One region of the Pseudaeromonas sp. HNCC25DJ182 genome, then DNA from elsewhere that is predicted to be linked to it. Evidence: predicted binding sites of a transcription regulator. Region 1 holds the regulator's gene; the other holds the start of a gene.

Evidence for each region. Region 1 encodes LexA, which represses DNA repair genes until DNA is damaged. Its sites were predicted from a motif close to ANCTGTNTNNNNANACAGNT; they were not measured.
Region 2: a site for LexA is predicted at 3,407-3,426, ahead of dinB (DNA polymerase IV). Genes of this name have one in related genera too.

What each region holds. Positions count from the first base shown of each region.
Region 1 covers NZ_JBVAYG010000022.1:34,321-40,391, reverse strand. Annotated here, with positions in the region: gene fieF (cation efflux pump FieF) at 1-663, opposite strand, end outside; gene ACZYUB_RS15505 (substrate-binding domain-containing protein) at 1,163-2,146, opposite strand; gene ACZYUB_RS15500 (tRNA (cytidine(34)-2'-O)-methyltransferase) at 2,256-2,720, opposite strand; gene lexA (transcriptional repressor LexA) at 2,877-3,500, opposite strand; gene plsB (glycerol-3-phosphate 1-O-acyltransferase PlsB) at 3,681-6,071, shown strand, end outside.
Region 2 covers NZ_JBVAYG010000018.1:70,412-76,482, reverse strand. Annotated here, with positions in the region: gene ACZYUB_RS14220 (N-acetylmuramoyl-L-alanine amidase) at 1-179, opposite strand, end outside; gene ACZYUB_RS14215 (CBS domain-containing protein) at 432-869, shown strand; gene ACZYUB_RS14210 (DUF2541 family protein) at 844-1,209, opposite strand; gene malZ (maltodextrin glucosidase) at 1,364-3,211, opposite strand; gene dinB (DNA polymerase IV) at 3,432-4,493, shown strand; gene ACZYUB_RS14195 (hypothetical protein) at 4,542-5,087, opposite strand; gene ACZYUB_RS14190 (aminoacyl-histidine dipeptidase) at 5,160-6,071, opposite strand, start outside.

The DNA of each region.
Region 1 (6,071 bases):
CGTGATGATCTGCTCCCGCTCCTCATCCGGCAGTTGCCGATCCAGCAGCGTCTGTACCGCTTCATAGCCAATCTGCAGCGCGCCCTTGAGGATATAAAGCCCCAGCAGCATGGCAAACAGGCCATCGGCCCACAACCAGCCATACCAGGAACAACCCAGCGCCAGCAAGACACCGGCATTGAATAACAGATCGGATTGGTAGTGCAGACGATCCGCCTTGATGGCCTGACTCTGGGTCTTTTGTACCACCATGCTTTGGAACAGCACCAGCAATAAGGTCAGTAACAGGGCCCCGACCGTCACCCAGATACCGATATCCAGATGGCGCATCGGCTCCGGATTGACCATGCGGGAGAAACCATTCATCACCAGCACGACCGCGGAGCCGGTGATAAATGCCGCCTGGGCCAGACTGGCTAGCGACTCGGCTTTGCCATGGCCAAAGCTGTGATCCGAATCGGCAGGCACCAGGGCATAGCGGATCGCCACCAGATTGATGATGGAAGCACTAATGTCCATCAGCGAGTCGGTCAATGATGCCAGCAGACTGGAAGAGCCCGTCATCAACCAGGCGGCCAGCTTGGCGATAATCAGTATTCCGGCGGTTGCCGTTGAAGCCAGACCCGCGAGCGTCACCCAGCGCGAGTAGGAAGTAGTGGTCACAGTGTCATCCCCGACGAACCAGGAGGCATTCCGCACCTCCGAATGTGAAAAGGATCACTATCATACCTGTTGGCAAGGTAAGGACAATCCCCGGCCGAGCCATCCCGCCAGCCAGACGGACAAATGCAGGCCTGCTCCCGAATTCACCCAGGGATAGAATGACGAACGACCTGGCCACGGGAGACAGGAGACGACAGCCGCATCATGGGTGACCACGGGCAACGGAGAGGATGCCAGGAATGGGTGATAAACGCCCCGTCATAGACGTCATCCATAATATGGAACGAGCACAGAATTAAATAATGCATTTAATTGAGCCTAAAAACTTACAATATTAAACAAGAAATAAAGAAATAAAGAAATAAAGGAATAAAAGAATAAAAGAATAAAAGAATAAAAGAATAAAAGAATAAAAGAATAAAAGAATAAAAGAATAAAAGAATAAAAGAATAAAAGAATAAAAGAATAAAAGAATAAATTTTAATCTATGCTCGAATTTTTATTTCCTAATTCGCATCATGCTACCTTCATCATTATATAAATCAAGAAATTGCTGCGCTTGTGCAGAGTGCATATTCTCGACTGTGAGATAAAATACCGGGGTGTAGATCACCTCCTGAGGTGCGGGCTGGCCACCATGAGCCGCCATGACCAACTTGACGCCCTGAAAGCCGATGGCATGGGGCTGCTGAAGTAATAAACCATCAACCTCTCCGGATTCAAGCCCCTGAATCAGATAACGATTATAATCAAAGCCAATATGTATCAGGCGTTTTTTTTGGCCTTTTCTTTTTATTTCGGCCATGACACCCAGCGTCGTCGATTCATTGGGGGTAAATAAACCATCCAATTCGGCCATATTCTGCTGCAAATAAAGGTCCGCATTATGTCGGATTTCAACGATCCCGGAGCCAAGATAAGCGGGCGGCAATAACTTCAAACTGGATTTTTTGATCTCATCGAGAAAACCCTGTTCACGGGCATCGGTGGAAGCCACTCCCGGTTTCAACCTTAAAACCGTCACCGCCCCCTCGCCTCGCAGGCGCGCTATCATCTCTCGCGCCGCCTGTTGACCAGCCCGATAATTATTGGTCATGACCTGGGCGTAGACAGTCCCTAGCGCCATACTCCGATCGATCAACACAATGGGTAAATTTTTTTGTCTAAACAGATCCAGAGTCTTGCGATGTTCCGGTGAGTTGGACGCCAGAACCACACCAATACACTGCTTTTCCAGGGCTTCCCGCAGGATCTGCTCTTGGGCATCGACAGAGGTTTCGTCGTAGAGCACGCGAAAGAAAATATCCACGCCCAGCTCACTGCCCGCCTGCAAAGCACCAGCCTCAAGGGCTCGCCAGAAGTGGTGCCCCGTCCCTGCCGTGATGACGGCCACACACTCCCGGGCAAACGCACTCTGGCCCAGAGACATCATCAACAGGACGCCAATACACAGTGAATAGAGCCACCGAGCGGCAAAGGTCATATCTGGCCACCTTCCGGCATGAAGCCCCTGTGATTACGAGGATGAGCAAAGTATAGACACTCAGGCCTCGTTGTCACCGCCCGATGCCAGACAGGACAGCCACTGGCGCTCAACCCGTGACGGCAAAATCAAGCTGACGCCAGGCCTCGTAGCTGACAATGGCAACGGCATTCGACAAGTTCAGGCTGCGCGAACTGCTGAGCATGGGGATGCGGATCAGATGATCCTGCGGCAAGCTGTTGCGAACGGCATCGGGCAGGCCGGAAGTTTCCGAACCGAAGAGCAGAACATCACCGGCCTGATAGGCAGGTGTGGTGTGAGGCGTCGTGCCCTTGGTGGTCAGGGCAAAGATCCGACGGCCCTGCATGGCCTCGGCAAATGCCGCATAGTTGCGATGACGGGTTACAGTCGCCAGATCGTGATAGTCCAGACCGGCCCGCCGCAGCTTTTTCTCTTCCAGATCGAAACCCAGAGGTTCAATCAGATGCAGATGGCAGCCATTATTCGCCACCAGACGGATGATATTGCCGGTATTGGGAGCAATTTGCGGTTCAAACAGGGCGATATGAAACATCGGAGCAATGGGGACCTGAGGGGAAAAATGCCATTCTACCCCAAGGGGAAACGTCTGGAACGGGGAAATTGCCACGGCATGCTGTGGATTACGCCACCGTAGCATGAAGACTGGCAGGCCAGTCCGCTGTCCGGCCTGCCTGCCAAGATGAACAAACTAGTGCCAGCTGCCGTTGCGGATCACACCCACCGCCAGCCCTTCAATGCTCAGCGATTGTTCGGTCAAATCGACCTGGATCGGCTCCAGCGCCTCGTTTTCCGGCAGCAAACGCACCTGATTGCCCTTGCGCTCGAAGCGTTTGACCGTGACCTCGTCATCACCGACCCGGGCCACCACGACCTGACCGTTGCGCACCTGTTCGGTCTTGTGCACCGCCAGCAGATCGCCATCCAGAATGCCGATATTTTTCATACTCATCCCCTGCACCCGCAGCAGGAAATCGGCTCTGGGTTGAAACATGGCGGGATCGATCTGGTAGTGAGTCTCGACATGCTCGGCGGCCAGGATTGGCTCACCGGCCGCCACCTGACCGATCAATGGCAGGCCCAACTCCTCTTCGACTACGTCCTCTTGCAGCAGCTGAATGCCACGGGAAGTACCCGGCATGATGTGGATCACCCCCTTGCGCGCCAGGGCCTTGAGGTGCTCCTCCGCCGCATTGGCAGACTTGAAACCCAATTGGGCAGCAATCTCGGCCCGGGTCGGCGGCATTCCGGTCTGCTGCATGCATTCCTTGATCAGTTCCAGCACTTCAGTTTGGCGAGGGGTCAGATGTTTCATGGCGTTTGCCTGTCTATTTATACAGATAACTGTGAGTATATACAGGCATTTATCAAGCGCAAGATAAATGCCGGACAAAGGTTACAAAAGCTCTCCACTCATGACACAAGTCAGCATTCCACGACAAGTCGGGCCAGTTTTGCTATGCTGGCGCCGCATTTTTTTTGAGGATACAGCACCATGTCCTTCGGCTTTTCCCTGGCCCGGGCCCTATGCCGCTTGCCTGTTCGTCTACTGGTCAACCACAGCAGTCTCCCGGAAGACCCATTGGGCCAATTGGGTCTCGACTTGGGACGACCCATTGTTTATGCCCTGAGCACTGACTCGCTGAGCGATCTGCTGACCCTGGAGCTCTGTGCCAAAGAGTTGGGACTGCCCAATCCATTTTCGCCGCTCACCGTACAAGGGGTGAGTCACCCGCGCTATGTCTGCCTGGATCGTACGCCGTCGCTCCTCGGCAACCCGCGCAGTGGCATACCCCACCTGGACACCTTTCGCGAATGGTTGAGTCTGCACGAACAGAACGCGCAACTGGATATCCAGTTGGTTCCGGTGACTCTGCTGTGGCATCGCGCCCCGGGCCGTGAACGCCCGCACCGGCTACAACCGCCACACCAGACGCCAGGCGCATTGCGCAAAGCCGCTATGGTGTTGCTGTATGGTCGGGAAAACCGGGTCCGCTTCTCGACGCCAGTGTCTTTGCGTAGCCTGGTCACCGAGCTCGGCACCGACGAAGTGGTGGCTCACAAGCTGGCACGAGTGGCGCGTATCCACTTCAGCCGTCAGCGTCAGGCCGCCAAGGGACCACGGCTGCCCGATCGCCAGGCCCTGTTTCGTGAACTGTTGCGCAGCGACAACATAGTCCGCGCCATCGCCGAACAGGCGCAGAGTGAAGGCAGCAGCGAAGAGCTGATGCGCGCCCGGGCCCTAGGTTATCTCGACGAGATGGCATCCGATTTCTCCTATCGGCTGATCCGCTTCGGCGACTACTTCCTCGGCTGGCTATGGAATAAGCTGTATCGCGGCATCACGGTTCGTGGTGCCGAGAAGGTGCGCCGGTTGGCCCGGGAAGGCCATGAGATCATCTACATGCCCTGCCACCGCAGCCACATGGACTATCTGCTGCTCTCCTATGTCATCTACCATCAGGGCATGGTGCCGCCGCATATTGCCGCCGGGATCAACCTGAATTTCTGGCCGGCGGGGCCCGTGTTCCGTCATGGTGGTGCCTTCTTCCTGCGGCGTAGCTTCAAAGGCGACAAGCTCTATAGCACAGTGTTCCGTGAATACCTGAGCCAGCTGTTTGCCCGTGGCTATGCGGTGGAGTATTTCACCGAAGGTGGCCGCTCCCGCACCGGACGACTGTTGCAGCCGAAAACCGGCATGATCGCCATGACGCTGCAGGCGCAGTTACGCGGCATCAAGCGCCCCCTGACCTTTGTCCCCGTCTATCTGGGCTACGAGCATGTGATGGAAGTGAACACATACCTCAAGGAGCTCAAGGGCAGCCGCAAGGAGAAGGAGAGCCTGTGGCAGGTGGTCGGGATCCTGGGCAAATTGCGCAACTTTGGCCGCAGCTTCGTCAACTTCGGCGAGCCACTGACCCTGCATCAGTTCCTGCAACAGCAGGTTCCCGAATGGCGGGATGACATAGATCCAACCGGCCAATGCCGCCCCGAGTGGTTGCCCGCGACCGTGGATATTCTGGCCAAGCAGCTGATGACTCGCATCAATGACGCCGCCGCGGTCAATGGCCTGACCCTGAGTGCTCTGGCTCTACTGGCCACCGACAAACAGGCACTGCCGCGGGAAGATCTGCTGGCCCAGATCCGCCTCTACACCGCACTGTTGCAACGGGTGCCCTACAGCCCGTTCAATACGGTGCCGACGGCCAGTGCCGAGGAGCTACTGGAGCAGGCACTGGAGCTGAACAAGTTCCAGGTGGAAGAGGATAAGCTTGGCCAAATCATCAGCATGGATCGCTACCAGGCGATCCTGATGACCTTCTACCGCAACACGATCCTGCATCTGTTCGCGCTGCCCAGCCTGATCGCCACCCTGATCGAGCGTAACGAGGGGATCAATGACATCGATCTGCTGGCGCGTTGCCGACGGATTTATCCATTGCTCAAGAACGAGTTGTTCCTGCGTTATGAACTGGAGGCGCTGGATACCCAGGTGCCGGCTATTCTCGCCGCGTTCCAGGAGCTGGCGCTGATCGAAGAACATAACGATGGCTACTGGGTGCGTCCGGAAGAGCAGATGCGGCTGTTGTTGTTGGGACAGAGCATTCAGGAGACCCTGCAGCGCTACGCCATTACCCTGTCACAGATCCAGCAGCAGCCGGCGATCACCCTGCAGCAGTTGGAATCAGACAGTCAGATGATGGCAGTACGGCTGGCGACCCTGCATGGCATTCATGCCCCGGAATTCAGCGACAAGAGCCTGTTCAAGACCTTGTTGCTGAGCCTGCAGCAGGAACAGTATCTGCAGTGCCAGGGTGACGATCAGCCGGTGACTCAGAACAGCGAGGCACTGGCAGAACTGGCGGCCATTTTGCTACCCCTGCTG
Region 2 (6,071 bases), on a different contig from region 1:
TCAAGGGATTGAGCATCATCAATCTGGGTGTAATGCACAATCACCGACTGGATGCGGGAGTCCTGGTTGAGCGACGTATGGCTACGATCGATCGGTAGCGTGATCGGCTGACAACTGATCAGCAGCAGGCTGGTGGCAGCCAGCATCAGTCGTCGTGCCCCCAAAAGCGCAACATGCATCGGGCGGTGTTCTCCGGCGAATAGAGGATACGGAAACAGGAGTCCGGTGAGCTGTCGCGACCGGACTATCGCTCATGGGATTTAAGAATGCCCGCTTTTGCCGGGTGCGTATATGGCATTGTGCGACGCCGCACAACTGGAGCAATGGTTTCGGCACTACACTCAACGGAGGCGGCGTCCCGCGGCTGGATGTCGCAGCGGGATGGACGCAGAAGCGAGTGAATACAAGCTGCGGCAGCGGGTGGGAAGGATATGCGAATTGTCGATATTATGAAGCGTCGGGTGGCGACCATCGAGATGGATGACACTCTGGAAACCGTACACGAAATTTTTGCTGCCGCCCCCTTTCATCATCTGCTGGTGATCGAGGAGGGCGAACTGGTCGGCATTCTGTCGGACAAGGATCTCTACAAGGCATTGAGCCCTTACTTGGGGTCAGGTGCGGAGAATCAACGAGACCGCGATACCCTGCAACGCCGGGTCCATCAGGTGATGACGCGGCAACCGGTTACGGTCAGCCCCGAGGTGCCTGTCTCACAAGCCTGCGAACTGCTCCTGGCACAGGGGATCTCCTGTCTCCCTGTGCTGGAGAATGGCCAGATCGTCGGCATCGTGACCTGGCGGGATCTACTTCATCACTGCTGCGAGTCGAAGCGGGCCGACATCAATCCCGGCGACCATAAATCTTGACTTCGGCCATCTTGCGCTTGGAATAACCATCGACACGGATTTTGGTGATGCACTTGCGTCGGTCGAGTTTGATCCAGTTGCTGCGCTCATCCTTGCTCATATTTTTATTCACTTTGATGGTCCGATTGCTACCGTCCTTATAGAACACCTTGAGTTCTTCGATGCGGGCATCCTGTTTTTCTACCTTCAGTTGCAGGGAGTCGGTGTAGCGACAGGCCAGTGGTTTGACGATGGCCTCGCTTTCGCCAATAGAGAGCAACAGGGTTGAACCAAGACGGAAGTCGTCGCCGGCTATGGCGGTGGTTGACAGTAGCAGGGACAACACAAACAGGTAACGCATCAAACTTTCTCCAGGTTGGCGGACTATATCGGCAGTATTGCGATGGGGCGAAGTCTAGAAAACATGGCCGCCAGATAACAGAAAAAACCGGGATTGGTTAAGTCCCGGTTTGGTTTGTTGCGGAAAATGATTCTGATTTAGTGGTTTGAGCTGCTTACTCGCTGAAACCGCGGAATAAAGTGATATCGCCTGCTGTCAGTTGCAAGGTGTAATCGCCCGTGGTGTCGAGCTGTCCTTGTCCCAACAAACGGGTCCAGGTGCGACAGCTCAGAAGAGGGTCCGATGGCAGCGTGAGCTCTGCGTCTCCTTCCCGCTGGATGGCGACCAGGATGCGTTCATCTTCGAGCACTCGCACAAACACCAGCGTCTCTTTCTGGGCATGGAGCATCTGCAATGCGCCGCGGCGTAGTGCCGGACTTTGCTGGCGCAACCTTGCCAACTGCTGGGTATGGGCCAGCAGTTCGCCATTCCAGCGGCTCTGATCCCAGGGGAAGGGGGCGCGACAGAAGGGATCATTCTCACCCGCGAGGCCCACTTCGTCACCGTAGTAGAGGCAGGGCACACCAATCCAGCTAAACAACCAGCCGATGGCGAGTTTCATGCGTTGCATATCGCCCTGCAACAGGGTCAGGAAGCGGCTGGTATCGTGGCTATCGAGCTGATTGAACTGGCACAGCTGGGTGCCATGACTCAGTCCGGCGCGGTAGTGCTCCATCCAGTCGGCGCACTGACGGGCATCCAGATGGATCGGTTGATAGGCAACGTCCTGACCGGCCAGAAAAGCCCGGACCGGCAGGGCAAAGCCCATATAGTTCATGGCGCCATCTTCTACCCCTGCCTGTAACCATTCCCGGGCATCGGCAAAGTGTTCTCCGAGCAGATAGGCCTGGGGATTTTCCTCCCGGGCAGCCTGGTAGATGCCAGCGACGTGCAACAGATTGTTTTTGGCGCTGCCGGATTCGCCCAGCATATGCACTACATCCAGGCGCCAACCGTCGATCCCGTAGGGTTCGCGCAACCAGTGACGCACCACGCTATCGCGCCCACGATACAGGGTGTCGACAACACCCGGCTCGGCGAAGTTGAGCTTGGGAAGATTGGCATTGCCTTTCCAGCCCAGAGCGCCCTGCGGGGCAAAGGTGTACCAGTTGCGGTAAGGGGACTCTGGCGAGCAGTTGGCGCCGGAGCCATCGCCGGTCCGGTAGCGATCAAACCAGGCGCAACTGTCACCGCTGTGATTGAAGACTCCATCGAGGATCAGCCGCATGCCGCGCTGACGGGTGGCTTGCCGCAGCCGGATCAGGGCCTGATTCCCGCCAAAATGGGGATCGACATTGAAGTAGTCCTCGGTGTCGTACTTATGCACCGTGGGGGCGGTGAAGATGGGGTTGAGGTACAGGGCCGTGACTCCCAGCCCCTGCAGATAGTCGAGTTTGCCGGTGATGGCATCCAGATCGCCACCATAGAAGGTGGAGCTGGCGGCCTCCATCTCGAGTGGATGTTCCCAGCCGCGCCGCCTTACCCAGCGTTGGCGGGCATGGTGCTGATACTCTGCTTCCCGTACCAGATGGGGACCATCCCCCGGGGCAAATCGATCCGGAAATATCTGGTAGAAGATCTGATCCGCCACCCAGCCGGGATGACTCTCCGGGATTTCAAGGCAGAACTGGCGCAGGCGTTCGATGGGAACTGCACTGAGCCCTTCGGGGCCGAACCAGGATTGGCGATCGGGCCATAACAGTTTGAAGCTGTAACGTTGCCGGGATGAAGCCTGATGCAGGGGAAGCACGACCTGATAGTGACGGCAACCGCGGATTTCCGCCTGCAGGGTCATATCCAGTAACCACTCCTCATTATCGGGCTCGCTACGCAGCAGCACTCGCTCTGGCCAGATCTCGCTCTGCAGCCAGAGCGATAGCACAGGGCCTGCGGCCTGGAGTGTGACAAAGGGGGGCACAGGTTGGTGCCAGCACTGCAGTTGTGAAAGAGAGGATGTGGACATAACGACTCCTGACGACCCGATAACGAGAGTGTGTACACCACAGCATGGACCGCTCGGTGCCGGAAGGCATCCTCCCACGCGGTCTATCCTGACGGTGGAGTCTGTGTTGTTCCGTTCAAATCCGGGGGGCTGGGCAGTCGCTGTGGATATAGGGCAAGGCTTGGATATTTGCGGAGACTGGAGTAGAGTAAGGGTAACTGTTTATATATACAGTGTTGCCATGCGTAAAATTATTCACATCGATATGGACTGTTTCTTCGCGGCTGTCGAGATGCGCGATAACCCGGCGTTACGCCACATCCCGTTGGCCATCGGTGGCTCCCGGGATCGGCGGGGTGTGATCGCCACCTGCAACTATGAGGCGCGCCGTTTTGGTGTCCGCTCGGCGATGGCGACCGCCTATGCGTTGCGTCTATGTCCGACCTTGACGGTGATCCCGGGGCGCATGGCTGTGTATCAACAGGTATCCGGCGAGATCCGCGCTATTTTTGCCCGTTATACCGACCGTATCGAACCGCTGTCGCTGGATGAGGCCTACCTGGATGTCAGCGATTCCCCGTTATATCGCGGCAGTGCGACCCTGATGGCCGAAGCCATCCGGGCGGATATTCACCGGGAGTTACAGCTGACTGCGTCGGCAGGGGTGGCACCGAACAAGTTCCTGGCCAAGATTGCGTCGGATCTGAACAAGCCCGATGGCCTGTTTGTGCTGCGCCCGGAGCAGGTGGCCGAGTTTGTGAGCAGCTTACCGCTGCGCAAGATCCCGGGGATCGGCGAAAAGAGCGCGCAGCGTCTGGCGGCGATGGGATTGCATACTGGGGCTGATGTGCAGGCTTATCCTGTCAGCGAGTTGCTGCGTCTGTTCGGTAAATCAGGCCAGATGTTGTTGGAGCGTTGCCGGGGTCTGGATGAGCGGCCGGTCGAGGTGAGCCGGGTGCGCAAATCGGTTGGCGTGGAGCTGACCTTGCCTGCGGATTTGACCCGGTTTGAAGAGGCCATCCCGATCCTGGCCCAGCTGGAACAGCAACTGTGGCCGCGATTGCAGCGCCATGCGCCGGATGGCCGTATTGTCCGCCAGGGGGTGAAGGTGAAGTTTGCCGATTTTCAGCAGACGACGGTCGAGCGCAGTAGTCGCCGTGCCGATACCGGACTGTTTCTCGCCCTGTTACGTGAAGCCTGGGCGCGGGGTGAGGGCAAATCGGTGCGCTTGCTCGGCTTGGGGGTCAGCTTGCCGCAATCGGAGGAGAAAACCGAAGAGCATCAATTGTCACTGGCGTTCTAGCTGGGGTCCGCCAGAGATCCGCGATGGTCAACCGCGCGGTTTATCAATTCAGGGCTCGGTTGCCGGTGGCGTATTGGCGGCTAACGACAGACTGCCAGCGGCTTCGGTGTCCGGATCTAATTCAGGATCCGGGGAGTCAGGCCAGATGCTAGCGGGTAATGCCTGCACCGAGGCGAGCAGGTTGCTGCCGTACTGAACACTCTCTTGCCAGAGATGGCTGGTCCATTGCTGCAGGCCTTGCTGACCCTGCTGCCAGGTTTGTTGCAACACCTCCTGTCCAGTGCCGAGTCCGTTTTGGATGGCCTCACCTTGCTGCTGGAGCTCCTGCTGCACGCTCAGGATCCCGGCATCAATCTGCTGCCATCCCTGCTGCTTGCTGCGCTGAAACCACAGCACCAGCTCCTCTTGCGAGGCCATCGCATCGTGCCACCAACCTTGCCCGCTATGCCGGGTTTCAACAGCCAGACCGGAGGCGCCTTGCTGGCCATACTGCCATAGGTATTCGCCAACCGGACTGAAGGGGATCAGCAGGCTAAAACTGAGAATAATGGGATATAGCGTCTTCATGGGCAGATGAATGGGGTAAAAACTCAAGGCTGCGACACTCTACTCCAGGGATGCGTAATAAAAAAGGCGCCGCAGCGCCTTTTCTTCCGCTGAAACGATTCAATCTCGACGCGGGATTTCGGCCAGCAATTTGCTGAGCAACTGCCAGAAACGAGCCACGGCCGGAATATGGACTTTTTCATCCGGTGAATGGGCGCCCTGAATCGTTGGACCGAAGGAAACCATGTCCCAATGGGGGTAATTTGCCTTGAACAGACCGCATTCCAGACCGGCGTGGATGACCATGATCTTGGGCAGTTCACCAAACAGTGCCTGATGGGTGTCGCGCAACTGCTGCATGATGGGCGATGCCGGATCCGGGGCCCAACCGGGATAGCCACCACTCAATTCACAACGGGCACCGGCCAGCGTAAACAGGGAGTGGGTCATCTGCTCGACGTAGCGACGACCTTCATCGTTCAGTGAGCGGATCAGGCACTGGATATAGATTTCATGCCCCTCGGTTTTGATGACGCCCAGGTTGGTCGAGGTCTCGACCACACCGGCGATAGCCTGGCTCATGCGGATCACGCCATTGGGGCAGGCGACCAGAGCGGCCAGCAGACGGCGTTGGCTGTCGGCATCCATGGCCTGAGCCGGAGCGGTTGCGCCCTGCAGGCTGATCTCCAGAAAACTGTCGATCTCTTTGAGCTCGGCTTGCAGCAGAGCGCCGTGTGCGGCGATCTGCTGTTGCAGGGCATCCACATCGTCCGGTGCGACCCACAGCAGGGCTGATGCTTCACGAGGAATGGCATTGCGCAGGGTGCCGCCTTCCATCTGGGCCAGATGCAGGGTGACGTTTTCGCTTGCGGTCAGCAACAGACGGGCCAGCAACTTGTTGGCATTGCCGCGGTCTTGATGAATGTTGACGCCGGAGTGACCACCACGCAGTCCCTTGACGCTCAGACGCAGTGCCTGATAACCGGCGGGCACGGCTGTAGGTTCGAAGGCCAGACGGATGTTGGCATCAAT